DNA from 4 places in the Paraburkholderia sp. BL6669N2 genome. Region 4 is predicted to be linked to each of the others. Evidence: riboswitches for the same ligand, from Rfam matches in the RefSeq annotation. Region 4 holds a riboswitch; each other region holds the start of a gene.
The links. Region 4 has a riboswitch for cobalamin ahead of cobG (precorrin-3B synthase). Riboswitches for the same ligand answer to the same signal wherever they lie in the genome.
Positions count from the first base shown of each region.

Region 1: it holds a riboswitch for cobalamin, as region 4 does, so the genes downstream of both, B0G80_RS35230 (CbtB-domain containing protein) here and cobG (precorrin-3B synthase) in region 4, are expected to answer to the same signal.
Region 2: it holds a riboswitch for cobalamin, as region 4 does, so the genes downstream of both, cobW (cobalamin biosynthesis protein CobW) here and cobG (precorrin-3B synthase) in region 4, are expected to answer to the same signal.
Region 3: it holds a riboswitch for cobalamin, as region 4 does, so the genes downstream of both, B0G80_RS20690 (TonB-dependent receptor domain-containing protein) here and cobG (precorrin-3B synthase) in region 4, are expected to answer to the same signal.

Region 1 is NZ_QUNA01000002.1:2,842,291-2,849,793, forward strand. It holds gene B0G80_RS35225 (CbtA family protein) at 271-1,011, opposite strand; gene B0G80_RS35230 (CbtB-domain containing protein) at 1,023-1,244, opposite strand; cobalamin riboswitch at 1,283-1,425, opposite strand; gene B0G80_RS35235 (histidine phosphatase family protein) at 1,489-2,085, shown strand; gene B0G80_RS35240 (hypothetical protein) at 2,104-2,544, opposite strand; gene B0G80_RS35245 (alpha/beta hydrolase) at 2,643-3,665, opposite strand; gene B0G80_RS35250 (MFS transporter) at 3,685-5,043, opposite strand; gene B0G80_RS35255 (alpha/beta hydrolase) at 5,040-6,116, opposite strand; gene B0G80_RS35260 (LysR family transcriptional regulator) at 6,366-7,268, shown strand; gene B0G80_RS35265 (ATPase domain-containing protein) at 7,354-7,503, shown strand, end outside.
Region 2 is NZ_QUNA01000002.1:1,622,844-1,630,346, forward strand. It holds gene B0G80_RS29770 (ATP-binding protein) at 1-310, opposite strand, end outside; gene cobN (cobaltochelatase subunit CobN) at 307-4,110, opposite strand; gene cobW (cobalamin biosynthesis protein CobW) at 4,117-5,208, opposite strand; cobalamin riboswitch at 5,397-5,690, opposite strand; cobalamin riboswitch at 5,759-6,009, shown strand; gene cobA (uroporphyrinogen-III C-methyltransferase) at 6,248-7,024, shown strand; gene B0G80_RS29790 (cobalamin biosynthesis protein) at 7,021-7,494, shown strand; gene cobO (cob(I)yrinic acid a,c-diamide adenosyltransferase) at 7,491-7,503, shown strand, end outside.
Region 3 is NZ_QUNA01000001.1:4,572,807-4,580,309, forward strand. It holds gene ilvD (dihydroxy-acid dehydratase) at 1-700, opposite strand, end outside; gene B0G80_RS20655 (LysR family transcriptional regulator) at 879-1,865, shown strand; gene lgt (prolipoprotein diacylglyceryl transferase) at 1,985-2,890, shown strand; gene B0G80_RS20665 (SIMPL domain-containing protein) at 2,987-3,715, opposite strand; gene B0G80_RS20670 (EVE domain-containing protein) at 3,890-4,348, opposite strand; RNA gene ssrS (6S RNA) at 4,456-4,637, opposite strand; gene B0G80_RS20680 (cell division protein ZapA) at 4,771-5,085, opposite strand; gene B0G80_RS20685 (ATPase) at 5,082-5,438, opposite strand; cobalamin riboswitch at 5,647-5,918, shown strand; gene B0G80_RS20690 (TonB-dependent receptor domain-containing protein) at 6,009-7,503, shown strand, end outside.
Region 4 is NZ_QUNA01000002.1:1,956,240-1,963,742, reverse strand. It holds gene B0G80_RS31305 (precorrin-8X methylmutase) at 1-445, opposite strand, end outside; gene cobG (precorrin-3B synthase) at 438-2,075, opposite strand; cobalamin riboswitch at 2,159-2,338, opposite strand; gene cbiE (precorrin-6y C5,15-methyltransferase (decarboxylating) subunit CbiE) at 2,423-3,820, shown strand; gene B0G80_RS31290 (cobalt-precorrin-5B (C(1))-methyltransferase) at 3,820-4,917, shown strand; gene B0G80_RS31285 (cobalt-precorrin-6A reductase) at 4,920-5,642, shown strand; gene cobM (precorrin-4 C(11)-methyltransferase) at 5,689-6,414, shown strand; gene metE (5-methyltetrahydropteroyltriglutamate--homocysteine S-methyltransferase) at 6,488-7,503, opposite strand, start outside.

The DNA of each region.
Region 1 (7,503 bases), 890 kb from region 4:
TGCCCTGTCCCAATGATGCGGACAACCGGAGGCCGTGTGCCAGCAACCAGGTTGTTAAAGTCGAACGGAACAGATGTTTGTTGCTCTTGAGCATCGCGGGCGAGTTTATCCACAGAAATTGTTCGCAAGCCTGTGGATAACCACCCCACAACCGCCCCAACTCCTTGACGCAGAACCCATCTTGACCACTGCGCGCAAACTGCGGAGAGCGAAGCACGGCGAGCAAACCGCCGAGCGCAACCACCGAAGCGGCCGCACTCGTCACGCCGATCAAGCCGACTTCACCGCCGGCCGTCCTGCCACCCGCATCAACGCAATTCGCTCGACCAGCGCGCCAAACAGCAGCCCGATCGTCGCCCACATAATCGCCTGCATACCGAGCGCCGCGACGCGGAATTTCCACAGCAGCACCGCCGGGAAAGCCTCCGGCACTTCGTTGATCGCGGGCATCGACAACTGCACCGCCGCGATGATCACGATGAACACCACTGCCCCCACGATCGAGCCGTTCCAGGCGCCAAGTTTCATCGCCGCACGGCGCCGCACCTTGAGCGAGAACACCATCGCCGCCAGCGAGATCGCAATCATCAGGAAGAACAGCCCCGTGCGCGTCCCGATCGTCTCAGGGTCGCCGACCGAGGGCGGGTTCGCCGGATACTTCAGGTTCGGCACGATCGCGAGAGCAATGAACGCGCCAAGCGCAAGCCATGCGGACAACGCGCGCGGGCTCAACGCGCCCACTCGCCCATAAGCGTAAGCGAACACCAGCGAGAACAAGCCGCCGAATGCCGCGCCGTAAGTCAGCACGCCAGTCAACAAGCCGATTCCCCGCTGTGTATCGCGGCTCACCATCTCAGGCTCGGGCGCCTCGCCTTTCGCGGCCTCGGCCTTTTCTTCGAATGAAATCGCCTGATTGACCTGCGGCTCGCCCACTACCCGGGCGAAGCCGAACGTGAGGAGTCCCGCGGCGATGCCTGCAAGCATCCCGCGTACCAACAATTTACCCACCATGGTCGACTCCGTTAGTGGCAGGGAAAGCCGAGCAGATGGCGGCCGTCGTGCACGAACTCATGCACGTACATGCCCGGCACCAGCGAGGTGGCGCCCTGTTCCGCACCCACGAAGTAAAGCGCGAGCAACAACAGCAAACCGCCGAACACGACCCAGGGCAACAACTCGCGCAGCGGAATCGGCGTGGGTTGGGCAACGGGCTGATTGGCGGGATCGAAAACAGCTTCGGTCATGATGGACATCTCCTGGGGTAACGCGCCCCGATTGTCATTGCAGAGGATTGGTGCGAAGCTCAGGTCTGGCTTTCGGCTTGTGCTGCCGATTACAGTGGCGCGACCGCGCCGGGCTCTCACCGGCTTCCGCGCTTCGCAGTCCCGCTATTCTACGCGCTAAACTTCGGCACCCGGCAACGCAAAACACACGTTTCATGCCGCCGGCGTTCGGCTTCGGGGCGTGGCTTGACAGGACATGAACGGAATGGACACAAGGCTGTTACTGGTCAGCCACGCATCGACCGCGGCCCAACGCGCAGGCCGTTTTCCCGCCGACGACCCACTTGACGCCCGCGGACTCGCCGAAGCCGAAACCCACGCCGCACGCTTGCGCCTGGCGATCGCGGATGACGCGCCGGCTTTCGTCAGCCCGGCCGCCTGCGCGCGCGAAACGACGACGGCGCTGGGTCTCGCGGCATCGGTCGACGCCGGTCTGGCGGATCTGAACTACGGCACATGGCAAGGACGGCGGCTCGCCGACCTCGCCGCCGAAGCGCCGCAAGACGTCGCCGCCTGGACGCGCGATCCGAACGCCGCGCCTCACGGCGGCGAGTCGTTCAGTCAACTCGTGAAACGGGTAGGAGGATGGCTCGAAGCGTTGTTAGACGGCGAGACGGATCGTGCGTCGTCCCATGTTCGCGACGTGATCGCCGTCACCCACGCGCCGGTGCTGCGGGCAGCGATCGTGTACGCGCTCGGGGCATCGCCCGCGGTTTTTCCGCGCATTGAAATCGCGCCGCTTTCGATCATCGAGTTGCGGCACTCGTCGCGCGGCTGGACATGGTGGCCGGCGACATACTAGCCGCTCTCGCCGGGTGGCTTATTTACCCGACACCACCAGACGCAGCTTGTTCGACCCGGTCGGCGTCAGTGTGATATCGGTCCTCTTACCCTTCGCGCCCAGATAAAAGTGCTGACGTCCCGGCGAATTCTGATCGTGCGTCGCGTCCGGCAGACACGATGCGACGTCCGCCGCGACAGCTTGCAGCGCGTCGGCATTCGAGCCGGCATCGTGATGCGGCGTCCACGTGCATTGATAGGCACCGTGACTCGCAGAACATTGCGCGTCGTCGCCGTAAGGTTGCGCGACACCCTTGCCGTCGTCCGATGTCAATGAGGCGAGCCCGCCAGGGGCCGCCGCGACGATCCGCTTCAGGGATGTGCAAGGGCTAGGCGCATCGTCGGCATACGCACCGCCGGTCAGCAAAACGCCCAGCGACGCAGCGGCGAGCGCGGTGGCAAGCAATCGGGTTCTGTTCATGTCGGCGCGGTCCTTGAAGTCACTCGCAGTACCAGCGCGGTAGCACGCTTCATGCCCATGAGCGCTGACTAGTCAAGACCGCGCTTCAGTCACCATCATTACAATCCAGTACCGAACAAAGCCGCCAGCCCCTGCGCCGACCCGAAAATCCCCTTGGCATCGTGCCCGACACCATCGATCACATACGTCCGATGCTTCGCCAATCCTTGGGGATGCCGCAACGCCATATAGCGCGCGTAAGCCAGGCCGCGCCCGAGCCGGTGTTCACCTTGCGTCAGCGCGGCGCACGAGCGGTCGAGCGCCGGATGCTGTGGATCGCAATCCGCGCCGCCGAGCAGCACGGTCACGTCACGCTGCGCGTAACGCGCTTCGAGCGTGGCCGCTGAAGCCGCGTCGCGAGAGCAAGCGGGCAAATCCTCGAGCCCATATTTCCAGCGATTGAACGACGGACACCTCGCCCGATCGAACGCCGCAAACTCGCCGGACACAGCGGACGCAACCGACCCAACCGGCCGCATTGCATCAAAGTACACATACGACGAAGGATTCGCGACCACATAGCGCAGCGCGATACCGCGCGCCGCGAGCGACGCCTCGTCTCGCGCTACTACCGCGTAGCGCTGCACGACCTGCGCGCCGCCCGAGTGTCCCGCGATCACCACCTCGGCGAGCGACGCGAACTGCTCGCGCGACGCCAACGTGTCCACAATCGCGTCGAGCACATCGAACGAACTGATCGGCGCGGGACCTTCGGCGTTCTCGCCGGCCATCCAGCTCGTCCAGTCCCAATGCAACGTGGACGGCGGCAGCTCATGCGCGTCGACATCCGCGCTCGCGAGAAATTGCGGCACGATCAGCAGCGTATCGGCCGCGCTGCCGCCGGCGAGCGAGCACGAACGCTGCGCGAGTTCGAAATACGTGTCGCCGTTGCGCAAGCGGCCATGAATCAGAATCACGGCGCGTTGGACATCGCGCGTCGGCGCGAGCCAGTCGCCGTTGGAAAACACCGGCACGGTGCCGCTGCCGGCTCGCGTCGTGACGCTCAGATGCCGGCTCGCAACGACCGCGACCGGATGTTCATTCGGCGCGCGTTCGTCGTCTGTGATGAAAGGCTGGGTCATGCAATAGGCTCGTGGTCGATCAATGAGTGGCGGGTCTAGCCGCCGCGCCGCTCGACATGCGTCCGGCGCGCGTGAAGTACACCATCGCGAGCGACACGAAGCCGGCAAAAATCAGGTAAAACGCGGGCGTGAGGCTGCTGCCGGTCACGCGCGTCAAGCCGGTGATGGTGAGCGGCGCCATGCCGCCGAACAGCGTCACCGCAATGTTGTACGACAGCGCCACGCCCGCCGAACGGCTGCGCACGGGGAACAAGGTCGCGAGCATGCCGGGATGCGCGCCGGACATCGCGGCGAGGAACAGCGTCGCGATCATCTGCGCGATGAACAGGTGCCCCGGCGTCGGATTCGTCACCACGAAGTGATAAAGCGGATACACGCAGACCATCCACGCCATCACGATGGGATAGAACAGCCGGTATGCGCCAAAACGATCGGCGAGCTTGCCGGACAGCGGAAACAGAAACAGATTCAGCACACCGGACACGAACGCGCCGAGCAAAGCGGTGGACAACGGCAAATGCAATTGCCGTTCGACATACACCGAGAGATAGGAATGCCAAACATAATTAGTCGCCGCCCCGACGATAATCACGCCCATCGCGCAGATCGCCGCGTCGCCGTTGTCGCGGAAGAACTGGCGGATCGTGACGCGCGGCGGTTTGTCCTTGTGTTCGAGCAGCCGCTCGAACTCCGGTGACTCGGCCACGCGATGCCGGATAAAGAAGCCGAACGGCCCCGCCAGCGCGCCGAACAGAAACGGTAAACGCCAGCCCCACGCCACCAGTTGCTCATGCGTGAGCTGCGTGGTCAGCAGATAGCCGACGCCGGACGACAGCAGCAACGCGAACGCCTGGGCCGACATGTTGAAGCTGCCGTAGAACATCTTCTTGTGCGGGGGCGCGTACTCGACCAGCATCGCGGAAGCCGTCGCGAACTGTCCGCCCACGGATAGCCCCTGCAATAAGCGCGCAAGGACCACCAACAGCGGCGCACCGATGCCGATGCTCGCATAGCCCGGCGTGAGACCCATCAGCAATGTACTGGCCGCCATCGAAATGATCAGCAGCGAGAGCGCCTTGCGGCGCCCAGCGCGGTCCGCGTAGATGCCGAGCAGAATGCCGCCGATCGGCCGCACGATAAAACCGACGGCAAACGTCGCAAGCGTCAGCATGATCGACACGAAGCCGCTGCCGCCGGGAAAGAACACTTGCGCGATGATCTTTGCGAAGTAGCCGTAGATCAGAAAGTCGAACCACTCGAGTCCATTCCCGAGCACGGAGGCGAAGATCGCGCGCCGCACCATCGACGGACTCAAGCTGTTCGCTGCATCGGCTCCAGCCGCGGCACCGTCGCGCTGATTGAAAGTCGCTTCGCTCATTGCCCGCATCCCGGAGTGTCGAACATTGCTGACAGCGCGCATACCGACGTCAGCATGCGCGCACCGTCGTGCCCCACGCCCGGCACGATATGAAAGTGCTGCTTCAGGCCGTCCGGATGACGCGACTGGATATACCGGTAGTACGCTTCGGCGCGCGCCGCGCGTTGCGGTCCTTGCGCTTCGGCGGCACAGGTTCTGTCGAGCGCGCTCTGCTGCGGATCGTCATCAGCGCCGCCGACGAGGTAGTCGACCTGGCGCGACGCGTAGATCGCTTCGAGTTGCGCGGGCGTGCGGTCGTCGAGATACGGCGGCCGGTTGTCCATGCCGTATTTCCATTGATTGAAGTCGGGACATTGCGCGGCATCGAACGGCGCGGCAATACCTTGCGCGTTAGGCCGTTGCGCATCGAAATACGCATACGTGGACGGGCTCGCGACCACGTAACGCACGTCGATGCCTTCGCCGGTCAACGCGGCGATATTACGCGCCGCGACGGCGTAGCGCTGCACGACCTGGCCGCCGCCCGAATGCCCGGCGAACACCACATGCCGCAGATTGGGGAATAGCTTGCGATCGGCGAGCCGCGCGACGATCGCATCGAGCACCTCGTAGGAACTGATCGGAAGCGGCGCGCGCGCCGCTTCGCCGCCCATCCAGGCGTCGCCGGTCCAGCGCAGCAAGTCGGCAGGCTCGTCGTGTACGCGCGTGTCGAGCGTGGCGAGGAACTGCGGCGCGATCAGCAGCGTGGCGTCGGGGTCCGCGTGTGCGGTGTCGCGGGCATTCTGAGCGGTGCGAAAGTACACGTCCGCATTGCGCAGCTTGCCGTGAATCACGACGACCGCGCGCGTCACCTGCGGCTGAGCAACGTTCCAATCCTTCGACAGATACAGCGGGAATTGCGCTTGCCCTTGCGGCGTGGCGAGCGTGAAGCGCGTGTTGGAGATCGTCGCCACCGGCTTCAGATGCGGCTCGTAAGCATGGACCGCGAACGCGGATTGCGCGAACGTCATCAGCACTGCCGCGCCTGTCGACATACACAACGCCGCAATACGTCGTGAAAGATTCAAAGTCATCCAGCTTGCTCCTGATAACCGTGCGCAGTCTTGAACGCGGCGCATCGTCAAATCCGTCGTAGGGAAACCGAATACTCGGAACCGGAGGCGAATACCGACCGTCACGCCGGCCTGATTCGGACGGAATGCGATGGACGAGATCGTAGGAGCGGACATGGTAAATGTAAAATACCTGTTTCATGCACCATTCATACTTAGTATGTATGGCATCGAACCGGCCTTCATGCGCTGGTGAGGAGACGAAACACCATGGAGCTGCGGCATCTGCGTTACTTTCTGGCGGTCGCCGAAGAAGGCCAGTTCACGCGCGCGGCAGAAAGGCTAGCCATGCAACAGCCGCCGCTCTCGCAGCAGATTCGAACGCTGGAAGAAGAGATCGGTTTCGAACTCTTTGTGCGCATGCCGCGCGGCGTCACCTTGACGCCGGCCGGTCAGGCCTTCGCGGAAGACGCGCAACGCCTGCTGCAAAATCTGCAGCAGTCTGTCGAAAAGGCGAGCCGGATTGCGCGTGGAGAACTCGGCACGATTTCGATCGGACTGACCAGTTCCGCGTCGTTCCATCCATTCACGACTGAGGCGATCCGCGCGTTTCGCGCGGTCTGCCCCGAGGTCGCCGTGGACCTCGCCGAGTTCAACGCGGCGGAGATCATCGAGCGTCTGGCCGCGGGCCAGATCCAGGCGGCGTTTCTACGCAAGCCGGTCGACGCCCGCGAGGGCGTGGCGTTCGAGTTGCTGCTCGACGAACCGATGGTCGTGGTGTTGCCGGTGGGTCATCCGTTGCTCAAGGGCAAGAAGCGGCCGCAAGTGTCGCTCAAAGCGTTGGCGCACGAAGACTTCATTTTGGTCCGCCGTCCGGGCGCACCCGGCATGTATGCCGACATCCTCGCCGCTTGCCGGCAAGCGGGCTTCGTCCCGCGCATTGCCCGCGAAGTGCCGCGCATGGCGTCGGGCATCAACCTCGTGGCGGCGGGTCTGGGCGTGACCTTGGTGCCCGCTTCCATGCAGCGTTACGACCAGGTGGGCACCGTGTACTGCACGCTCGCGAACCCTTCGAAACTCAGCGCGCCGCTGCACCTTGCCTATCCCGCGGCACTGCACAACAGCGCGGCCACGCGCTTCATTCAACTGGTGAAGGAGCGCGCCGGCGCATGAATCCGTCAACCGGCACGGATTTTGCATTCTCGCCGTACCGGCTGAATAACCAACAGCCATCCATCGACGTCAAATACGCTACGCCATGTCAAACAGACAAGCCGCCGACAAGCCGGGCCGCCTTTCCTCAGGAATCGATGGAATTGACGACATCCTGGGAGGCGGTCTCACGCCCCATCGCATGTACCTTGTGGAAGGTGCGCCCGGTACAGGTAAAACTACCTTGGCCTTGCAA
Region 2 (7,503 bases), 330 kb from region 4:
CTTTCGCAAGAAGGCCGGGCGAGAAGCGCACCGAACCGTCGCGCAACACGGTTTCGATATCGAGCGTGCCGATCAGACGATCTTCGCTGGCGCCAAGCGGCAGATTCACCAGTTGCCCTTCCGGCAGCAACTCAGCCAGCGCGCGCGCCGCGGTCGACTTCGCCGTGCCACGCGGCCCGGTAACCAGCACGCCGCCCAACCCCGGATCGATGGCGGCTAACAGCAGCGCCTGCTGCAACGGCGCCTGGCCGATCAGCGCGGCAAAGGGAAAAACGGGCCGCGCGGCAGCCGCGCTCATCGCTGGATTCATGTTTGCATCCCTTCGATCTGCTGCTCGCTCGCAAGCAGATGCTGTTCGACTTGCGCGCGATAGTCGCCGGGCGCCTGCCACAAACCGCGCTGCATGGCTTCGAGCAGGCGCTCGCAGACCGACTGCAACGCGTGCGGATTGTGCCGTTGCAAGAACTCGCGGGTGTCTGTGTCGTTCAGATAAGCGTCGGTCACGAGCGCATATTGATGATCCGCGATCACGCGCGCCGTCGCATCGTAACCATACAGATAGTCAACGGTCGCGGCGATTTCGGCCGCGCCCTTGTACCCATGACGCTTCACGCCATCCAGCCATTTCGGGTTGACCACGCGCGAGCGGATCACCCGCGCGATCTCCTCATGCAGCGTACGCACGCGCGGCGCCGCAGGATTGCTGTGGTCGGCGTGATACACGCTCGGCTGATCGCCGGCCAGATGCCGCACCGCGGCGACCATGCCGCCCTGGAACTGGTAGTAATCGTTCGAATCGAGCAGGTCGTGCTCGCGGTTGTCCTGGTTCTGCAGCACCACGTCCATTGCAGCGAGACGCGCGCCGAACGCGTGACGCGCTTCTTCGCCCGCGCTCTTTTGCGTGTACGCGTAGCCGCCCCACGCCTGATACGCGTTCGCGAGATCGGCGTCGGTTTGCCATTGCCGCGAGTCGATCATGTCCTGCAGACCCGCGCCGTAGGCGCCGGGCCGCGCACTGAACACGCGCCAGCCGGCGCGCTTGCGCGCTTCGGCGGCGTCCATGCCGCGCGCGATCAGCGCATCGCGTTCGCGCAGCACGCGCGCGCGAATCGGATTCAGGTCCTCGGGTTCGTCGAGTTCGGCGACGGCTTGCACGGCGGCGTCGAATAAATGCATGACGTTGGCGAAGGCATCGCGGAAGAAACCGGACACCCGCAACGTGACGTCGATTCGCGGCCGGTCGAACGCCTCGATCGGCATAATTTCAAAATCGGTCACGCGATGGCTGCCCGGCGCCCACTTCGGCCGCACGCCGAGCAACGCGAGCGCCTGGGCGATATCGTCGCCACCGGTGCGCATGGTCGCGGTGCCCCAGACGGACAGACCGATGGCGCGCGGATAGTCGCCCTTCTCCTGCAAATGCCGTTCGATCAGTTGCTGGGCGGATTTCAAGCCGAGCGACCAGGCGGCCTGCGTGGGAACCGCACGCGTGTCGACGGAATAGAAGTTGCGGCCGGTGGGCAGCACGTCGGGCCGGCCGCGCGACGGCGAACCGCTCGGCCCGGGCGGCACGAAACGGCCTTCGAGGCCGCGCTTTAGCTGAAGCATTTCCTGCGGACCGCAGGCGTCGAGCCGCGGCAGCACGTCGTTACGCAGACGTTCGATCACTTGCTCCGCTTGCGGCAAGCCGGCGGCCATCGTGGTTACCGATGCTTGCGTTCGATCTCCGCACACGTCTCGCAGCAACTCAGCCGCCAGCAACTCCAGCCGCTCACGCGTATCGCCACAGTGCCGCCACGGCGCATCGCTCACACGCTGAAGTACATCGGGACGCGGACCGTCCCACACCGCCGCCCAATCCACCGACAACGGATCGAACAGATGATCCATCTGCAGATCACGCGCCAGTGCATCGATCAAGCCGGCCTTGCCGCCTTGCCCGTCACCGACAGGAAAACGCCCCAATGCCAGCAACGTATCGCGTCGCTGCACGCCATCGGGCGATTGCCCGAACGTATGCAAACCATCGCGAATCTGCGCTTCCTTCAACTCGCACAGCCACGCATCGACGCGCGTGAGCAGCGCGTCTTCGTCGTCCTGTCCGTTCGGTGCGGCGAGACTCAGTTCCTCATGCAGCTTATGGTCGACGATGGTCGCCAGAATCGTGCGCCGCAACAGCTTCGAGCGGCGCGGGTCGACCATCAGCGCTTCATAATATTCGTCGACCTGCCGCTCCAGGTCCTGCAAAGGCCCGTAGCTTTCGGCGCGCGTGAGCGGCGGCATCAAATGATCGATGATGACAGCCTGTGCGCGGCGTTTCGCCTGGCTGCCCTCGCCCGGATCGTTGACGATGAATGGATACAGATGCGGCATCGGCCCGAGAATCAGATCGGGCCAGCAGGTGTCGCTCAACGCGACGCTTTTGCCGGGCAGCCATTCGAGATTGCCGTGCTTGCCGACATGCACGATTGCGTCGATACCAAAGTGGTGACGCAACCAGAAATAGAACGCCAGATACGCATGCGGCGGCACGAGTTCGGCGTCGTGATAGCTCGCGTAGTCGCCCTGCTCGCGCGAACGCGACGGTTGAATGCCGACGAACACCTGTCCGCAACGCCAGCCCGCGATCATGAAGCGGCCGCGTCGCAGCGTCGGGTCCTGGTCTGGCGCGCCCCAGCGCGCGTTCAACGCCTGACGCGTTTCGGCGGGCAACGCGTTGAAGTGCGCGAGATAGTCGTCGAGTGCGAGGCTTTGCAGCGCGGGACGCAGATCGCGCACGACCGGATCGTTGGTCACGCCTTCGGTGAGCTTTTTCAGCAACGCGTCGCCGCCCGAGGGCAAATCGGCGAGACGATAACCTTCGTCGCGCAGCATCGACAGAATGCCGACTACCGAAGCCGGCGTATCGAGTCCCACGCCATTGCCGATGCGCCCTTCGCTCATCGGATAGTTGGCGAGGATCAGCGCGAGTTTCTTGTCCGCGTTATCGAGTGAACGCAAACGGCACCAGCGGCGGCTCAGTTCGGCGAGAAAGCCCACGCGTTCAAGGTCAGGCTGATAACGCACCACGTCGACCTGAGTATGCCCACAGCGGTACGCGAGTCCCTTGAAACTGATCGCGCGCGTGATGATGCGGCCGTCCACTTCCGGCAGCGCGATATGCATGGCGATATCGCGCGAATTGAGACCCTGATTGTCCTTGACCCAATCGTCGCGATTGCCGCCGCTCAGGATCACCTGGAGCACCGGGGCGTCGCCGGCGAGCGCGAGCGGCTCGGGGTCGTCGATCGCGGACGCGGCGAATGCGGTCGTATTCAGCACCAGCGCCACCTCGTGCTGCGCGCACAGCGATTGCACGACGTCGCGGCTCATCGCATCTTTCAGCGAGGTAATCGCGATCGGCAGCGGATTCAGACCTTGCGATTCGAGCGCGTCGATCAGCGCGTCGAACACGGCCGTGTTGGCGGCCTTCAGATGCGCCTTGTAAAACAGGATCGCCGCGACCGGCGCTCCCGGTTTCCAGCGCGACTGCCAGTCGGCCATGGTCGGCATATCGCGTTCCGGATGGTAGAGCGTGGCGGCGGGCAACGCGCGCGGCGGCGCAGGTTCGCGTCCCCAGCCGAAGGCGCGGTGGGCGATACAGCGCAGGAACGCCTCGGCATTTTGCGGGCCGCCTTCGCGCAGATAGCGCCACAGTTGATGGCACAGATCCGCGCTTGCCGTGCTGCGCGCGAGCAGGTTCGGATCCTCCTGCAGATCACCGGAGAACATCGCGAGCGTCTGCTGCTTGCGCTCGGCGAGCGCCACCACCTGCTCGATGCCGTAAGGCCAATACGCTTCGCCGCCCAGATGATCGACCACCACCACGCGCGCATGCTGCAAGACGTCTTCGAGATAAAAATCCACCGACGCCGGTTGCCGCAAATACGTGACGTTCGCGAGCCGCACGCTCGGAAAGCCTTCGCCCAGCCGCGGAAAAACGCTCGCCAGCAGCGACAGCGTGGTATCGGCGGAGCTGAGCACCACGATATCCGCGGGCTGCTGATCGATCCGGATCACGCCTTGCGTGTCGTCGACAAAACCGCCCGGCGTGGTGCGCAGCAAATGCATATGCGCTTACGCCTGTTGCGTTTCGACGCTCGACGGCACGCCCAGCGCCGCGTCGAACGCACGTTGCAACGCCGGCTGATCGAGGTCTTCGCCAATCAGCACGAAGCGGCTCGGGCCGCTTTCGCCGGCCTGCCAGCGTCGATCGAAATAGCTGTCAAAGCGCCGCCCAACGCCTTGAATCACCAGACGCATCGCCGCGCCCGGCAGCGCCGCGAAGCCTTTGATGCGATAGATGGTGTTGGTTTCGACCAGCTGTTGCAGCGCGGCGATCACCGCCTCGCGCGACGACGCATTCGCCTGCACGACCACGGAGTCGAACTCGTCGTGATGGTGGTCGGCGTCGTCGGCGGAGCCGTGGTGATCGTGGCGCAAGTGGATCGTGTCTTCCGACGCCGCTTCGAGGCCCAGCAATGTATGCAGATCAAGTTGGCCCATGTGCGCGCGAACGATCTTCACTTGCGGCGGAATTTCCTCGCGGATCGAAACTTCTACCGCGCTTTGCTGCGCGTCGTCGAGCAAGTCCGTTTTGTTCAGAATCACCAGATCGGCCGCGGACAACTGATCTTCGAACAGTTCGTGCAGCGGCGACTCGTGATCGAGATTCGGATCGGCCTTGCGCTGCGCATCCACGGCGACCGGATTGTCAGCAAACTGACCGCTCGCGGCGGCCGGGCCGTCCACCACGGTGACCACGGCATCCACGGTGAAGCTGTTCTTGATTTGCGGCCAGTTGAACGCCTGCACCAAGGGCTTCGGCAACGCCAGACCCGACGTCTCGATCAGCACGTGATCGATCTGATCGCGGCGCTCAACGAGCTTTTCCATCACCGGGAAAAACTCTTCCTGCACGGTGCAGCACAGGCAGCCGTTCGCGAGTTCATACAATTGGCCTTCGGTTTCGACGCCGTTTTCATCGCAACCGATGCCGCAACCCTTGAGGATTTCCCCGTCGATACCGAGCTCGCCGAATTCGTTGACGATCACCGCGATGCGCTTGCCGCCCGCATGCTGAAGAATATGCCGCAGCAGCGTAGTCTTGCCGCTGCCGAGAAAGCCCGTGACGATGGTGACGGGGATCTTGCGCATTTGAGTTTGCATCGTGAGGTCCATCCGTAGGAGTTGCACGTGCACGCCGGCGTGTTTTCAGCGCATGCCGAGGCAAACAGAGCACACGCCCGGCCAGCCACGACCATAACAAAACACGGGGACGAAAGTCGGCGTTGCCGCGACAACAGAAAAGCAGAAAGCGGGAATGAGTCATGAACGCAGCGCCGCATCCCCGCGGCGTTCGTCCTTCGTTATCTGGCCGGTATCCGGGCTGGCGAAAGCGCCGCTCCCCCTTCCCGGACGAGTGATTTCTCGCCCAGTGGTGATATGCCGACGCGGCCTTGCGCGTGGACATCGAAGCCGGCTCCGCGGCGCTAACCGACTGCGTTCGACACGGCAGTTAGCACCACATTTCGCTTACCGTTGCGGGGGCAGCACAGGTTGGCCCGATCCATGGCAGGTGGGCACCCTGTTTCCCGTTTAACTGCATGCGCACGAGCGCGCACACGAGCACCAAAGTGCGTGCGAGTGTAGGCCCGCCGCCCGGTGCCGTCAAGGAAACCCCAGGCCGCAAGCGCTTATCGGACGGGGCGCCATGTGCTATCGTATGCGCGCGTTTGGTGCCCGCACATGCATTCGCGTGTGCAGTTAAACGGGAAACAGGCAGCGCGCCATGCGCTTAACCTGTGCTGTCCCCGCAACGGTAAGCGACCTGCGGCGCGATGTTGAATCGACTCGCGCCGCGCATGCGTTTTTTAAGCCACTGTCCGGCAATTTCCAGCGAATGCGGACGGGAAGGCAAAGCGCGTGAGGCCGCCAGCCCGGATACCGGCCAGACGCGGAGGCGGCGAACCTCAGGGCAACATCACGCCGCCGGCCGCCGGAATCCGCGAGGGACGGATGCGAAGGCGCTAAAGCACGACGCAGAGTGTCCGCGTAGGCGAGTTTCGTGTGAAACTCGCTACGAACCACGCATTGCGCCATGCCTGAATCCGTAGCACTGCATGACCCCAACGTCCGCCGTCTGGCGACCCTTCGCGCTTCACCCTTTCCCGCTTGTCACGACATGGCGCCCGCCGTGCACGCCGCGATGACCCGCGCCTGGCTGATCGGCGCCGGCCCCGGCGACGTCGAACTCATGACCATCAAGGCCACCCGTGCATTGGCGCAAGCCGACGTGGTGCTGGTCGACGATCTGGTGAATCCCGAGGTGCTGCAGTTCGCGCGCGCTGATGCGCTGGTCGTCTACGTAGGTAAACGCGGCGGTCATCCGTCGACACCGCAGGAAGGCATCGTCGCGCAGATGCTCGAACATGTGCGGGCCGGGCGCAGTGTCGCGCGTTTGAAAGGCGGCGACCCGTTCGTGTTCGGCCGGGGCGGCGAGGAACAGCAGGCGCTGCACGCGGCCGGTATCGAGGTGGAAGTCGTCAACGGCATCACGGCGGGAATCGCGGCGCCCGCGGCGATCGGGATTCCGGTCACGCATCGCGATCATGCGCAGGGCGTCGTGTTCGTCACCGGGCACGGCGCGGGCAGCGGCGAGCCCGACTGGGCCGCACTCGCGGCCACGCGCATGACGCTCGTGATCTACATGGGCATGCGGCGGCTCAACGATATCGTCGGCGCGTTGCTTGCGGCCGGCATGAGCGCCGACACGCCGTGCGCGGCGATCGAATCGGCCACGCGTCCCGAGCAACGCCACGCGCTTGCGCGCCTCGGTGAATTTGCCGACACCGTCGCGCGTACCGGACTTGGGTCGCCGGCGATCGTGGTGATCGGCGGTGTGGCGTCGCTCGCGTTGGCGCGTGAGGCGGCGCATGCGGAACGCGCTGCAACGCCGCTCGCGGACGGAACGGATACGCGATGAAAACGCTCAGCGTCGGCATCGGTTGCCGTTTGCATAGCTCGGCCGAGGAGATCGAAGCCGCGGTGCGCAGCGCGCTCGGCGCGCATTCGTTCGACGAAATCCGCACCGTCGCCTCGCTCGATACCAAAGCCCGCGAAGCGGGCCTCCTCGAATTCTGCGCGCGTCATGCGCTGCCGCTGACGTTCTTCAGCCTTGAACAGATCGCGGCGTTGCCTGTCGCGGTGCCTTCGGCGGCAGCGCGCGAGCATCTCGGCGTGGACGGCGTCTGCGAGCCGTGCGCGCTGCTTGGCACTGTGGCCGACGTCGCAGCCGGGCTCGGTGAATCCGTCATAGGTAATGCGCCTCGCGCCACGCTCCTCGTGCGCAAAACCGTTTATGCCGGCGTCACCGTGGCGATCGCCTCAACCACCGCTCACGCCGCTCGCGCCGAACACCCAGACAACGACACACAGCAACAGGACCTGCCATGAAGACCGATC
Region 3 (7,503 bases), on a different contig from region 4:
CGGCCGCCGAGTCGACCTTTTCCTGATCCGGATTGGCCATCGTCGACGAATACAGCAGCGACATGCCCAGCGCCTCGAAAGACGAGCTCATGGTGTTGGCGGTGTACATGCCGCCGCACGAACCCGTGGACGGGCAGGCGTTCTGTTCGATCCCGTCGAAATCTTCCTGCGACATCCGGCCGGCCGTAAACTCGCCCACGGCTTCGAACGACGACACGATGGTCAGGTCGGTGCCCTTCCAGTTGCCCGGACGGATCGTGCCGCCGTACACGTAGATGCTCGGCACATTGGTGCGCAGCATGCCGATCATGCCGCCCGGCATGTTCTTGTCGCAGCCGCCGATAACGACCACGCCGTCCATCCATTGACCTTGCACGCAGGTCTCGATGCAGTCGGAGATGACTTCGCGCGACACGAGCGAGTACTTCATGCCTTCGGTGCCCATCGACATGCCGTCCGAGATGGTCGGCGTGCCGAAGATCTGCGGATTCGCGTCGGCGCCCTTGATCGCGGCGACGGCGGCATCGGCCAGACGCTGCAAGCCGGCGTTGCACGGCGTGATGGTCGAATGGCCGTTGGCGATGCCGATCATCGGCTTGTCGAAGTCGGCCTTCTCGTAGCCGAGCGCGTAGTACATGGAGCGATTCGGCGAGCGCGCCACGCCCTGCGTGATGTTCTTCGAACGACGGTTGTATGCCATGGGGAGCTCCTGTCCTTTTGTTTTGATCCGCACCGCGCTGCGGGTTTCAGTCGCGCCGGCGTGGGCTGCCGGCGGCATCCGTCCAGTGTAGACCGGCGTGCCGCGCAACGACGCAGTTTTGCGATGCGCGCGTCCAATGTATTATTCGTGGCTCATTAGGTCGTAAAATGTATCACTCATGCTGCCAGCCATTCCTGATCTGCGCCAGTTGCGCTATTTCGTGACCGTCGCCGAAGAGAAGCACTTCGGGCGCGCGGCCGTGCGCCTCTCGATGACGCAGCCGCCCTTGTCGCAAGCGATTCGCGCGCTTGAGGAGACGCTCGGCGTCGAACTGTTCGCGCGCACCAAGCGTTCCGTCGAACTGACGTCAGTGGGCGCCGATCTGCTGCCCGAGGTGCAGCGCCTGCTGGCGAGTGCCGAGGGGCTGCGGCCGCTCGCGCAGAGCCTCGCGCGCGGCGAGGCCGGCGTGTTGTCGCTGGCTTTCGTGTCCACGGCTGACTACGGGCTTCTGCCGCTGTTGCTGCGCGATTTCGGCGCGCGTCATCCGCGCGTGCGGCTGGAATTGACCGAAGCCACCAGCGACATACAGGTCGACGAACTGGTGGCCGGGCGCATCGACGCGGGTCTCGTGATCGCGCCGCTACCGTCGCGCCACGCCACCCAGCTCTCGTGGCTGCCGATCGCGCGCGAGCCGCTAGTGATCGCCATGTCGACGGAGATGGCAGCGCGCGTGGCCAGCGCCAGCGGCGACCATGCCGACCCGCGCGCCGAATGGCTGGACACGCCGATCAGCCTGCGCGATGTCGCCGACGCGCCGCTCGTGGTCTTCCCAAGACGTCTGGCGCCGGGCTTTTATGACATCATTATGGATTGCTACGGCGTGGCGGGCCTTGCGCCCCGGGTCGGCCAGGAAGCGATCCAGATGCAAACGATCGTGAGCCTCGTGTCGGCCGGCATGGGTGTCGCACTGGTGCCGCAATCGTTACGTAATCTGCGCCGCACCGGCGTGGTGTACCGGCCGCTTTCCGAGTCGGTGCCCGCGATCGAGACGGGCCTCGTCTGGCGGACCGCGGAGGTGAGCCCGGTGCTGGCGGGTTTCATCGACATCGTGCGGGCGCATGCGGCGACCGTCGAGGCGCAACAATCCGCCACGCCGCGCATATAGACGCGTCCGCACGAACGCATTGCCGGCCGGACCGTCCAATGCATGCGCCGCAAGCTGCGGGCAGCGCCGCCCGTTACTAGACATTTCGCTTCTGAACCTGAACTGCCCATAACAACACGATGCTCATTCACCCCAATTTCGACCCCATTGCCATTCATCTGGGGCCGCTCGCCGTGCGCTGGTATGGACTGATGTACCTCGTCGCGTTCATCGCGGCGATCGTGGTCGGCCGGTTGCGGCTGCGTTTGCCGTATGTCGCGGCGCAAGGCTGGACCGTCAAGGATATCGACGACATGCTGTTTTACGGCGTGTTGGGCACGATTCTCGGCGGCCGCCTCGGCTACGTGCTGTTCTATAAGGCGAGCTTTTATTTCGCGCATCCGCTAGACATCTTCAAGGTCTGGGAAGGCGGCATGTCGTTTCACGGCGGCTTTCTCGGCGTGACGCTGGCCATGGTGCTGTTCGCGTATCAGCGCAAACGCTCGTGGCTGCAGGTCACCGACTTCGTCGCGCCGATGGTGCCGACGGGCCTCGCGGCAGGGCGTCTCGGCAATTTCATCAACGGCGAGTTGTGGGGCCGCGTGACCGATCCGTCGGCGCCGTGGGCCATGTTGTTTCCGGGCGCCGCGCCCGACGACGCCGCGTGGCTCACCGCGCATCCGCAACTGGCCGCGCAATGGCATCTGAACGAAGTGTTCGCGCAATATCACATGCTGCCGCGCCATCCGTCGGAACTGTATGAAATCGCGCTGGAAGGCGTCGCGCTGTTCTTCGTGCTGTTCTTCTTCTCACGCAAGCCGAAGCCGATGGGCGCGATTTCCGCCGTGTTTCTGATCGGCTACGGCCTCGCGCGCTTCACGGTCGAATTCGCGCGCGAGCCGGACGACTTCCTCGGCCTGCTGGCCATGGGACTGTCCATGGGTCAATGGTTGTCGCTGCCGATGATCGTTGTCGGTATCGGCATGCTGGTGTGGTCTTATCGCCGCGCGCGCCACGAACCGGCACAGGCGGTCAGCGCAAACTGACCGCTACGGTTTGGTGGCGAGTGGTCAAATGAGAAAAGCCGCGCGAGCGGCTTTTCTTTTACTGCGTCGAAGCAGCGCTTCTAACACCAGGAAGCGTTATTTCATCTGCACCGAGCCCGACACGTTGACGGTTACCGTCGACGTTCCGCCTTCGATCGGCACCGGCGCCGCGGCCTTTGCGTCGGCGCCCATGGCGCGCGCACTCATCATCATCGGACGCGGCATCACGCCGTTGTGGCCGACGTTGACCTCGCGAATCGAATAACCGCTGTAGCCGAACGCCTGCGCGGACGAAGCGGCCTGCTCGCGGAACGACTTGATCGCTTCGCCGGTGAGCTTCTGCTCCGCCGCGCGCTGCGCTTCAGGCGAGAGCGAGAACTGCACATTGCCGACCTGCATGATCGATGCCATCTGACCCGCGAGCTTCGACACCGCGGCGAAGTCGTGCGATTCAAGCACGATCTCCGTGCGGCCGCGCCATGCGGAAATGCGCCCGTCACGGTCGGTGGACGGATAGATCGAGAACGAGCCCGTGCGCGCCGTCACGCCGCTCACACCCTTGGCTTTTTGCAGCGCCGAATCGGCGCGCTGGTTCAGCGTTGACGTGAGCGCCGACGGATCGCTCGCTTCCTGCTCATAGAACAGCGTGATATCGACAACGTCTTGCGGCACTTCAGCGCTGGCCTGCGCGTTCAACGACAGCACGCCGGCCGGCTGATATTGGCCGGTGCTTTGCGCGCGTGCCATGGCCGGCGTCAGTGCGAGCGCGGCGGGCGCGGCGCAGACGAGAGCGAAAGCGAGTGCACGTGCGGTGTTTTTCGTCATTGTTGGACTCCTTGCTTGAACAGGTTGTGCACGATTGGTGCAAACGCCGCGCCGTGGCATGGCGTTTGCGAGATCGTTAGGCGCTTGTAACCTGAGCTTGGTTCCCGGGTTTGACGTTGCTTTAACGTTTGCGTGCGCACAAATACGCGCCACGCATTCATCAGGCATGCACGATCAGGCGAGCCGCTTGGTGATGAATCGCCATTCGGCCTCGGTCACCGGTGTAATCGACAGGCGGTTGCCTTTGGCGAGCACGCGCATGTCCGCGAGTTCGTCGTGCTCGCGTAACGCGGCGAGCGGAATAAGCGGGATCTTCTTCTTGAACACCACATCGACGAGCACCCAGCGGGGCGTTTCCTGCGACGACTTCGCGTCGTAGTAGGGGCTCTTCTTGTCGAACTGCGTCGGGTCGGGATACGCAGTGGACGATACCTCCGCAATGCCCGCGATGCCGGGCTCCGGACAGCTCGAGTGATAGAACAGCACACCGTCGCCGACCTGCATCATGTCGCGCATGAAATTACGCGCCTGATAGTTGCGCACGCCGGTCCACGGCAACGTGCGATACGGTGCGTTGGCGAGATGGTCGATGCTTGCTTCGTCCGGTTCGGACTTCATTAGCCAGTAGCGCATGAATCGAATTGAACGTTAAGGGGTTGAAGATGCGGAAGAAATCGGCCAACAAAAAACAGCGCCCAAAGAAAAACGGCACCGAACCGAAGTCCGATGCCGTTCTAAATAAGGTCCCCGCCTTAGCCGCTAGGCCGGCATCCTGAACCGGGGGTTCAGAATTGGTCGCAGTTAGCAACACTTCGGGTACATCAGACAGAGTGACGCGCACACCCGTGCTACAAATTTCCGCAACCGTGCACATGGCATTGGTTCAAGGAATATATGACCTTGGCGAACCAGGCAGGGAAGCTAAACCGATGAAGCTGAAAAACGAACTACCGATTGAACTCAAACGTTTGCTGAATCTTGCACACCTTGTGCTCACACATTCCGTTTGAATCCGCCGCCGATCTCAGGACCGGCAGCACGATAACACATGTACCTTATTGCACGCTGTACTGCTCAATCACAGTACCTAGTTGTTCGTTCATTTGATGCATTGTACGCCGGATTTCTTCAGCGGGAAATGCTTCTCCGTGTCTCACGCTCGATTGCAGTCTAAGCAGTTCCGATGCCAGCGACAGCGCAGCCATGACGGCAATGCGATCCGTGCCGCGCACGTTGCTGTTATTGCGGATCTTCGACATTTCGGCGTCGACGCGTGCAACTGCTTCGAGCAGCGCCGCTTCCGTTTCCGGCGAGCAGGCGAGGCGATAGGGCACGCCGAGAATCGATACTTCGATCTGCTTGGTGGTCATGCATTTTCTCCGTGGCGGGTCACGTCGCTCCCGGCTTCGGCTACTTGCTGAGCCGGCTCGAGCAGATCGAGCTGGTTGTCCGGCTCACTGTGCGCGCGCGCACGCGGCAGCTTCTCGAGGATCGCGTTCAGGCGCACTTGTGCGTCGTCGATCTTCGCCGAAAGCGCGTCGCGCTCCGCCTGCAGCGCGTTACGTTCCTCGCGCAGCATTGCAAGTTCCGTGCGCGTGGCTTCGGCGTCGGCGCGCGATTGCGCGAGTTGCTCTTCGAGCGCGAGTCGCGCCTCATTGTGGCGCTGGCTGATCGCGATCAGCTTGCTGATATTTTGTGAAAGTGTTTCGAGTTCGGTGAGCATCTGCTGCGTCCTCTAAAGACATCGCATTTTAGCGCGGAATGTCGCAGGTTCCGACAATTGTCTCGTTTCGAGACGTAACAACATCGCTTTGTGCAGGCTTTTTATCGACCATATGATGAAAAAGTACTCACGCGTCGGACAAGAGCCTGCACTTAACAGAACACATGGCCTGCGATCTCACCATTCTTGACGGACTCCGAGGCCGCTCCTAAACTGCCCGCACTCTGGTGCCCGCGTGCGGCATTTTTTCAACGGCCCACGCAGTTAAACGGGAAGCAGGGCGCGCGGTTCATCTGGATTCATCTAAACGCGCCAACCTGCGCTGCCCCCGCAACGGTAAGCGACCGCATTCGTCATGCAAGTCGATCCCGCTCGCGAGCTGGAAGTTCAACTCGCGAGTGTGCCACTGCGCGTCTCGCGTGGGAAGGCGGGATCGATGCGTCGCCAGCCCGGATACCGGCCAGAGGGAGAGGCACGTCCCGCGCGAAAATGTTAAATACGCGGGCGCCTCGTTACGCATCGGCCTGCGGGGAAGCGGGCCGCGCACGCTATCCACAGGACGTTCACCCCATGCTGTCCCCCTTCGCCCGCGCGGCGCTGCTCGCCTTTTCGAGCCTGCCGATCGTGGTGCACGCGCAAGCTGCGTCTCCATCTTCTGCTTCATCTGCTTCGTCTTCGTCGGCGGATTCTTCGAGTTCGGTGTCCTCTTCGGCGGTGCTGTCGCCCGTGGTGGTGACCGCGGATCGCGGGCCGCAAGCGCTCGCCGACACGATCCCGCAGACCTCGCTGTTCGATCAGCAGGATATCGCCGACACCACCGCGACCGATTTGCCGGGCCTCCTGCAACTCGCGCCCGGCGCGCAAATCTCGCGCACGGGTGGTCCCGGTTCGACGACGAGCCTCTCCTTGCGCGGCGCGTCCTCGACGCAATCGCTGCTGCTGATCGACGGCGTGCGCGTCGATTCGGTGAGTCTGGGTGCCCCGCAACTCGCGCAGATTCCACTCGACCAGATCGATCACGTGGAGGTGGTAAACGGCAACGTGTCGGCGTTATACGGCTCGGGCGCGATCGGCGGTGTGGTGCAGGTGTTCACGAAAAGCGGCGGCGATCACCCGCCGCGTTTCAATTTTTCGCTCAGCTACGGCAGCTATCACACGCAGACGCAGCAGGCGGGCGTGAACGGCGCATTGGACCAGGACGGCAATACCACCTTCAGCATTTCGCTCGCGCGTTCGAAGGACGACGGCTTCTCGTCGCTGAACACGAAGGAGGCGCCCAGCGCCAATCCGAACGCGAACGGCTATCTGAACGAGAGCATCTCGGCTTCGCTGCGCCACAAGTTCAACGACAAATGGGACGCGGGCGCCAGCTACTTTCAGTCGAACGGCAACAACAGCTACGACAACGCGTACGGCGTGCCGACCGATGTGAACAACCTGTATAGCAAGGTGCGCCAGGTCTCGGTGTTCGCGAACGGCAAGCTGACCGACTGGTGGACCACGCACTTCATCGTCGCCGAAGGCGACGACCGCAGCGTGTCGAACACCAACGGCGTGTACAACGGCCGCTTCGATACCGACAATCGCCAGTACACATGGCAGAACGATTTCGCGCTGGCCGCGCAGCAGAAACTGCAGGTCGGCTATGAGCATCTCGATCAAAGCCTCGATTCGGACACGTTCGAGGCGCCGGACCGTCATGTGGATTCGGGCTTCGCCGGCTATACGGGACGCTTCGGGCGCAACCAGTTTCAGGCCAACGTGCGGCGCGACCAGTATTCCGATTTCGGCGGAGCGAACAGTTACTATCTCGGCTACGGTTTCGACATCACCGGCCATTGGAAGGTGACCGCAAGCTATTCGGATTCGTTTCGCGCGCCGAGCTTCGACGATCTGTACTATCCGATCAGCGGCAATCCGTCTATCCAGCCGGAGCGCAGCCATTCGATCGAAGCCGCGCTGCAGTACGCATCGAATGCGCTCGGCGTGATGCGCCTTTCCGCATTCCAGACGCGCTATTCGAATCTGATTAACTACGAGCAGGTGACGCCCGGCATCTATCTGG
Region 4 (7,503 bases):
CGTCGAGCATATCGAGCAGATGAAACAGGGCGGTCGGCGCATTGCCGATCACGACCACGCCGCCCGCCAGCTGCGGCCGCCACAATTCGAGCGCGGCCGCCGAGCGCGTATTGCCGAGTTCACGTGCGAGCGACGGCACGTCTGGATGCGTCAGCGTGCAGATGACCTCGTTGTCCGCCGGCAGCCGCGCGCGCGTGATGCCTTGCGCGACCATGCCGGCATCGCACAGGATCGGCGCGCCTTGCGCGAGCGCCGCGCGGCCCGCCACGCCCGCGCCCGCGGAAAATTGCAGATCGTCGATCACATCGACCATGCCGCATGCGTGGATCACGCGCACCGCGAGTTTTTCGAGGTCGGCGGGAATGCGCGACAAGTCGGCCTCCGCACGGATCGTCGCGAAGGATTGGCGATAGATCTCCTGACCGTCGCGAATGTAATCAAGCATCGGTGTCACTCCGGGCGAGGCGTTCGAGCAGGTCGGCGGCCTCGCCGATCGTCAGTTGGCGCGCGACGCACTGGCCGAAGCCGGGCCGGCCGTCGCGCCGATAAAGGTCGTAGAGGCTGGGCGCGGCGGCGAGCAGCGTGAACGGCGCGCAATGCGCGGCGGCGCACGAGCGCGAGCAGCCGCTTAGATGCACGTCCACGCCGGCAGGCAGCCGAGCCGCGAGGCGCAACGCGTCGTTCTTGGTGTCGGCGAGACCCTTCACGCAGCCGCCCGATCCGGCGCACGCGATCAGGTGCGTGATCGCGTGTGCGGGATCGCAGGCGAGACCGAGGGCGTTCAGGCCGGACAACACGGTCGGAACGGCGTGCGTGGCGATGTCGGGTAGCAGCACGCTTTGCCAGGGTGTCAGGTGAAGCGTGGCGTTGCCGTGCTGTTGCGAAAGCGTGGCGAGTCCCGTTAGCGTGTCTGCGTCGAGACGTCCCAGCGGTGGCTGGCCGCCGACGTGCCAGGATCCGGGCACGCGTTGGGCATGGGCGCCGAGGCGGAGGTTGGCGTCGGCTGGTGTAGCGCGATGCCAGTTCGCGAGCTTCGCGTTTCGCGTCAGTGGGAAGTCGAGATATTGCTGGGCGTGATGCAGTACCGCGTCGACGGAGTGCGCGGTCAGAAGGTGGCGCATGCGCGTGGCGTCGGCGGCGGCGAGGTCGAGGAATGTCAGGAGCAGCGCGCGTATTAGTGCCGGGACTTGTGACGGGAGGATTGCGGCTAGTGCGCCTGTGTTGTTCACGCCCGGTTTTCCAGGCGCGGTGCTTTGGCTTTGCATAAGCGCGCCGGCATTAGCGCTCACAGGCGGACAACCTGCGAACCCGAACACGAACCGCAGGCCGTCCGCCTCTTGCGACGCCGCGAGCCACACATCGTGCGGATGGTCCACTCTCGCGAGCCGTTCGCCGCCGTCCAGCAACAGTGCGAATTTCGGCGACAGCGCTGCGAAACGCGCTTCGCTTTGCAGCATCGTGAGCAACTCGGCGCACAGCGGGCGTGTGTCGAATAGCGCGAACGGATCGCGTCCGGCAGCGGGGCTGATCATGACGTTGCGGACGTCGTCGGCTGCGGCCGCGGCCGCGGCTGCGGCGGAGAGCGCGTGGGCAGTGCCCGCTCGCTGCGCTGCTGCGTCCGGGGCTTTCGAGGCCCATTCATTCACTGCGTTCGCGGCTCCGGTATCTGTTGCGCTCTCCGCCTCTGCATTCGCGGCGCTGGCGGCAACTGCATTCACAGCGTTGGCCGCCGCCATCGTGTTCGCACGGCCCGCCACGCCGTTCGCCGGCATCGGCCCAAGACCGGCGTCGATCAAAGCCGCGATCAACGCCGCCTCTTCACCGCGCTTCACGCCACGCACCTGCACATTCGCGCGATTGGTCAACTCGATCACCCCGCCCGCGTGCCGCGCGCTAGCCTCCGCGATCGCCCGAGCCTGCGCCGCGCTCAATTCGCCGCCGGGCAGTTTGATCCGGCAAATCCCGCCGTCGCGCGCGGCGACGATGCGCAGCAGCCCCGGGCACGCCGAGGGCCGCAGCGTGGCGGCTGCGTCGGATAAAACGGTGGAGGGCGTTGCTTGATTCAAGACGGACACCGGGTTTAGCGTCGCGCGACAGCCCGAGCATGCCGTGAGGCGGGCATGGCTGCGGCATCGGTACACCCCGCCCGATGTTGGCTGGCACGAACAGTCTCGCCGGCAGGTCTCCTGGCTGGCAGGTCATGGTCCGCCGCGGCCTTCCCGGTCGAACCAGTGGCGTGGAGCGCAGGCGGACTCGCTGCATACAGTTGCGGGGGCAGCCACAGTGGCACTGTGTTCCCTCTTCGGCCCCGAAGGGCACCGGCGGCTGTATTATGCCTTTTTTCGAACAGCACAACGAGGCTGGACGCTTTGATCGGCGTGGCACAGCGCATTATTTGAAGACACAGAACGAGGATGGATGCATGCCCGCGTGGCTGACGGTGGTGGGCATAGGCGACGACGGCTTCGCCGGTTTGGGGCGGCCCGCGCGGCGTGCCTTGCTGGAAGCGTCGGTGGTGTACGGCGGCGAACGTCATCTGGCGATGTTGCCCGCGCGTCTCGCCGCGCGCCGTGCCGCCTGGCCGCGTCCCTTCGATCTCGCACCCTTGCTGGCCGAGCGCGGCGCAGCCGTGTGCGTGCTGGCGAGCGGCGATCCGATGCTGTTCGGCGTCGGCGCGACACTCGCGCGGCAATTGCCGGCGGGGGAATTGCGGGTGCTGCCGGCGCCGTCGTCGTTGTCGCTGGCGGCCGCGCGGCTCGGCTGGCCGTTGCAGGATGTCGCGACGGTGTCGCTGGTGGGGCGGCCGTTGCCCACGCTGAACGCGCATCTGCATGACGGCGCGCGCATGTTCGTGCTCAGCGCGGACGGGCGCACGCCCGCGGCGCTCGCGGCATTGCTGAACGCACGAGGTTACGGGGCGACCCGCATGAGCGTGCTGGAACACCTGGGCGGCGAACTGGAGCGGCGCATCGACGGCCGCGCGGATCAATGGTCCGCGGGCGAGGTGGCCGCGTTGAACCTGATCGCGCTCGACTGCCGTGCCACCGAAGGCGCGCCGCGTCTGCCGCTGACCTGCGGTTTGCCCGACGATGCGTTTCGTCACGACGGCCAGTTGACCAAGCGCGACGTGCGCGCGATCACGCTCGCGCGCCTCGCGCCGACGCCCGGCGGATTGCTGTGGGATGTAGGCGCGGGCAGCGGCTCGATCGGCATCGAATGGATGCGCGCGCATTCCACCTGCCGCGCGATTGCGATTGAAGGGCACGCGGAGCGTCAGCGCTTCATCGAACACAATCGCGATGCGTTGGGTATGCCGGGGCTGCAACTTGTGGCGGGGCGCGCGCCTGAGGCGCTGCAGGGGTTGCCGGTGCCGGATGCCGTGTTCATCGGCGGTGGCCTGACCGTGCCGGGCGTGCTGGAGGCATGCTGGGCAGGTCTGCGCGAAGGCGGGCGGCTGGTCGCCAATGCGGTCACGCTGCAAGGTGAGGCGGTGTTGGCGGCGTGGCGCGAGCGGCATGGCGGGACGTTGACACGGATCGCATTGGCGGACGCGCAACCGCTTGGCGGTTTCGATACGTGGCGGCAGGCGTTGCCGATCACGCTGCTGGAGGTGACGAAGCCGGCGAGCGGCGAGGGCGCGAACCTCGTGGGAACGGAAACCGAGATTAACGCGACGAATGCGGCGGATGTGCCGAATGCCAGGCGTGCTGCAAGTGCCGGAAGCGGTATGAGCGCCACGAATGTCACCAACACGACCAACACGACGAAAGCGACGAACACGACCGGCGCCACCCCCACCGACCCATCGCCAGAACCCTGATGCGCGAAGAAACCCCCGAACAACCCGCGCCGCTGCGTAGCGGCTACACGACCGGCAGTTGCGCCACCGCGACGTCGCTGGCGGCGGCGCGTCTGTTGCTCGCGGGTGTCGTCAGCGAAGTGGCGGAGATCGTGTTGCCGAAGGGCCAGCATGTGCCGATGCCGCTGGTGTTCTGCCGCCTGATCGGGAATGGCGACGAAGGCGCGGAAGCCGGCACGATCAAGGACGCCGGCGACGATCCCGACGTCACGCACGGCGCCGTCGTTTTCGCGCGCGTGCGCCTCATCGCCGAAGCGGGCGTGATATTTCGCGCGGGGCCGGGCGTCGGCACGGTGACGCGCGCGGGGCTGACGCTGCCGGTCGGCGAACCTGCCATCAACCCGGTGCCGCGCAGAATGATGGCCGAGCATCTGGCCGAACTCGCGGCGGAGCATGCGTACGGCGGCGGCTTCGAAGTGACGATCGGCGTGGAAGGCGGCGAAGCGCTCGCGCTGAAAACGATGAACCCGCGTCTCGGCATTCTCGGCGGGCTGTCGATCCTCGGCACCACCGGCATCGTGCGTCCATTTTCGTGCTCGGCGTATATCGCGTCGATTCATCAGGGGATCGACGTCGCGCGCGCCAACGGCTATACCCATCTCGCCGCCTGCACCGGCAACGCGAGCGAGGACGCGATGCGCGCGCACTACGGCCTGCCGGATATCGCGCTGATCGAAATGGGCGACTTCGTCGGCGCGGTGCTCAAGCATATGAAGCGCGCGCCGGTCGAGCGTCTGAGCGTGTGCGGCGGCTTCGGCAAGCTCAGCAAGCTGGCGGCGGGCCATCTCGATCTGCATAGCCGCAATTCGAGCATCGACCTCGAGCAGCTCGCGCAATGGGCCGCCGAACAGGGCGCCGACGACGCGCTTCAGGCGGCGATCCGCGCAGCCAACACGAGTCAGCAGGCGGTCGCTTTGGCGCACGCGCGGCACGTGCCGCTCGGCGATATCGTCTGCCGGCATGCACTGGCGGTGGCGCGCGAGATCGTGCCGCCGCAGGTCAACGTCGAAATGTTCGCGATCGATCGCCAGGGCAAGCTGATCGGAGCCGCGCAATGAAAATGAAGCGGATTCTGCTGCTCGGCGGTACGGGCGACGCATTGCGGATCGCGCGGCAACTCGCGCCTGAGCACGTGTATAGTCTCGCCGGCCTCGGCAAGGTGCCAGACGATCTGGCGTGCACGGTGCGAGTCGGCGGCTTTGGCGGCAGCGAAGCTATGACGCGTTACATCGCCGGTGAAGGTATCGATCTCGTGATCGACGCGACTCACCCGTATGCGGCGCAAATCAGCGCGAACGCGGCCCAGGCGAGCCGCGCCGCGCGCGTGCCGTATTGGGCACTGCGCCGCCCGGCATGGCAACCGCAAGCCGGCGACGATTGGCGCATGGTCGGCGACTGGAACGAACTCACGGATGCACTCGCGCCGTTCAGAAAGCCGCTCTTCACGCTCGGCCGCGAACCGCTCGCGCATCTCGACGAAATCCCGCCTCATCAGTTCTGGGTCGTGCGTTGTCTCGAAGCGCACGAAGACACGCCGCGTGCGCGCATCCTCGCGGCGCGCGGTCCATTCGCGCTCGAAGCTGAACGTGCGCTATTCGCGCTGCAAGCCTTCGACGTGGTGGTCAGCAAAAATAGCGGCGGCCAGGCGACTGAAGCGAAACTCGAAGTCGCGCGTGAACGCGGTTTGCCGGTCGTGATGCTGCGCCGACCTGAATTGCCGGCAGCAGAGAGGGAGTTCGAAAGCGTTTCCGATCTGCTCGACGCACTGCAACGCGCAGTCTGAATCGCGCATGCATGCCATGCCGCCTCAACGAATCAGGGAGTAGTGAATGACGGTGTTTTTTGTCGGCGCGGGTCCTGGCGACCCCGAACTGATCACGGTGAAAGGGCAGCGCCTCGTGCGCAGTTGTCCGGTGATCCTGTACGCGGGTTCGCTCGTGCCGGCCGCGGTGCTCGAAGGTCATGCGGCGCAGCAGGTGGTTAATACCGCCGAACTCGACCTCGATCAGATCGTCGCGTTGCTCGCGGCCGCGCACGACAAAGGCCAGGACGTGGCGCGCGTGCATTCCGGCGATCCGTCGCTGTACGGCGCGATCGGCGAACAGATCCGCAGACTGCGCGAACTGAAGATACCCTATGAGATCGTGCCGGGCGTCACCGCCACGGCGGCATGCGCGGCGACGCTGGGTTGCGAACTCACATTGCCCGATATTTCGCAGACGCTGATCCTCACGCGCTTCGCGAGCAAAACCAGCATGCCCGAAGGCGAACAACTGGCCGACCTCGCCCGTCATCGTGCGACGATGGCGATTCATCTCGGCGTGCGGCACCTTGCGCGGATTGTCGATGAATTGCGGCCGCATTACGGCGGCGCATGTCCGATCGCGGTGATCTATCGCGCGAGCTGGCCCGACGAGGAGAAGATCACCGGCACGCTCGACGATATTGTCGGCAAGGTGCAATCGACCTCCATCGAGCGGACCGCGTTGATCCTGGTCGGCCAGGTGCTGGCCGCCGAAGGCTTCGCCGACTCGACGCTGTACGCGAAAGACTGAAACGGTTTACGTGAAAAAGCCCATCCGCGCACCGTCGCACAGTGCGCGGATCAGCTCACAACGCCAGAGCCTCTTACGCCGTCACTTCATCCGGCTGCCTCGCCGCCAGCTTCACACGCAATGCCCTGGCGGCCTGAACCATATTCGTCAGCGCCGCTTCGGTCTCCGGCCAGCCGCGCGTCTTCAGCCCGCAATCCGGATTGACCCACAAGCGTTCAGCGGGAATCACTTCGCACGCGCGTTCCAGCAGACGTTGCATGGCCTGCGCATCCGGCACGCGTGGCGAGTGGATATCGTAGACGCCCGGGCCGATTTCGTTCGGATACGCGAAAGCGCCGAAACCGTCGAGCAGTTCCATCGCCGAGCGTGAGGTCTCGATTGTGATCACGTCGGCATCCATCGCGGCGATCGACGGCAGAATGTCGTTGAACTCCGAATAGCACATGTGCGTATGAATCTGCGTCTGATCGGCCACGCCCGCGGCTGAAATGCGGAACACGCGCGTGGCCCATTCCAGATACGCGGCCCAATCGGCGCGACGCAACGGCAAGCCTTCGCGGAAAGCCGGTTCATCGATCTGGATGATGCGAATGCCGGCCTTTTCCAGATCCACCACCTCGTCACGGATCGCGAGCGCGAGTTGCAGCGCAGTAGTCGAGCGCGGCTGGTCGTCACGCACGAACGACCATTGCAGCATCGTCACCGGGCCGGTCAGCATGCCCTTCATCAGACGTTGCGTGAGAGATTGCGCGTAACGCGTGGTCTCGACCGTCATCGGTTCGGGACGGTAGACGTCGCCGTAAATGATCGGCGGTTTCACGCAGCGCGAGCCGTAGCTCTGCACCCAGCCGTTTTCCGTGAACGCATAGCCCCACAACTGTTCGCCGAAATATTCGACCATGTCGTTGCGTTCGGCTTCGCCATGCACCAGCACGTCGAGCCCCAACTCTTCCTGTTTGCGTACGGCGATCTCGATCTCGGCACGCATGCGCTGCAGATAGTCGAGTGCGCGCAGTTCGCCGCGCTTGTAGGCGGCACGCGCCTGGCGGATCGCCGGCGTTTGCGGGAACGAGCCGATCGTCGTGGTCG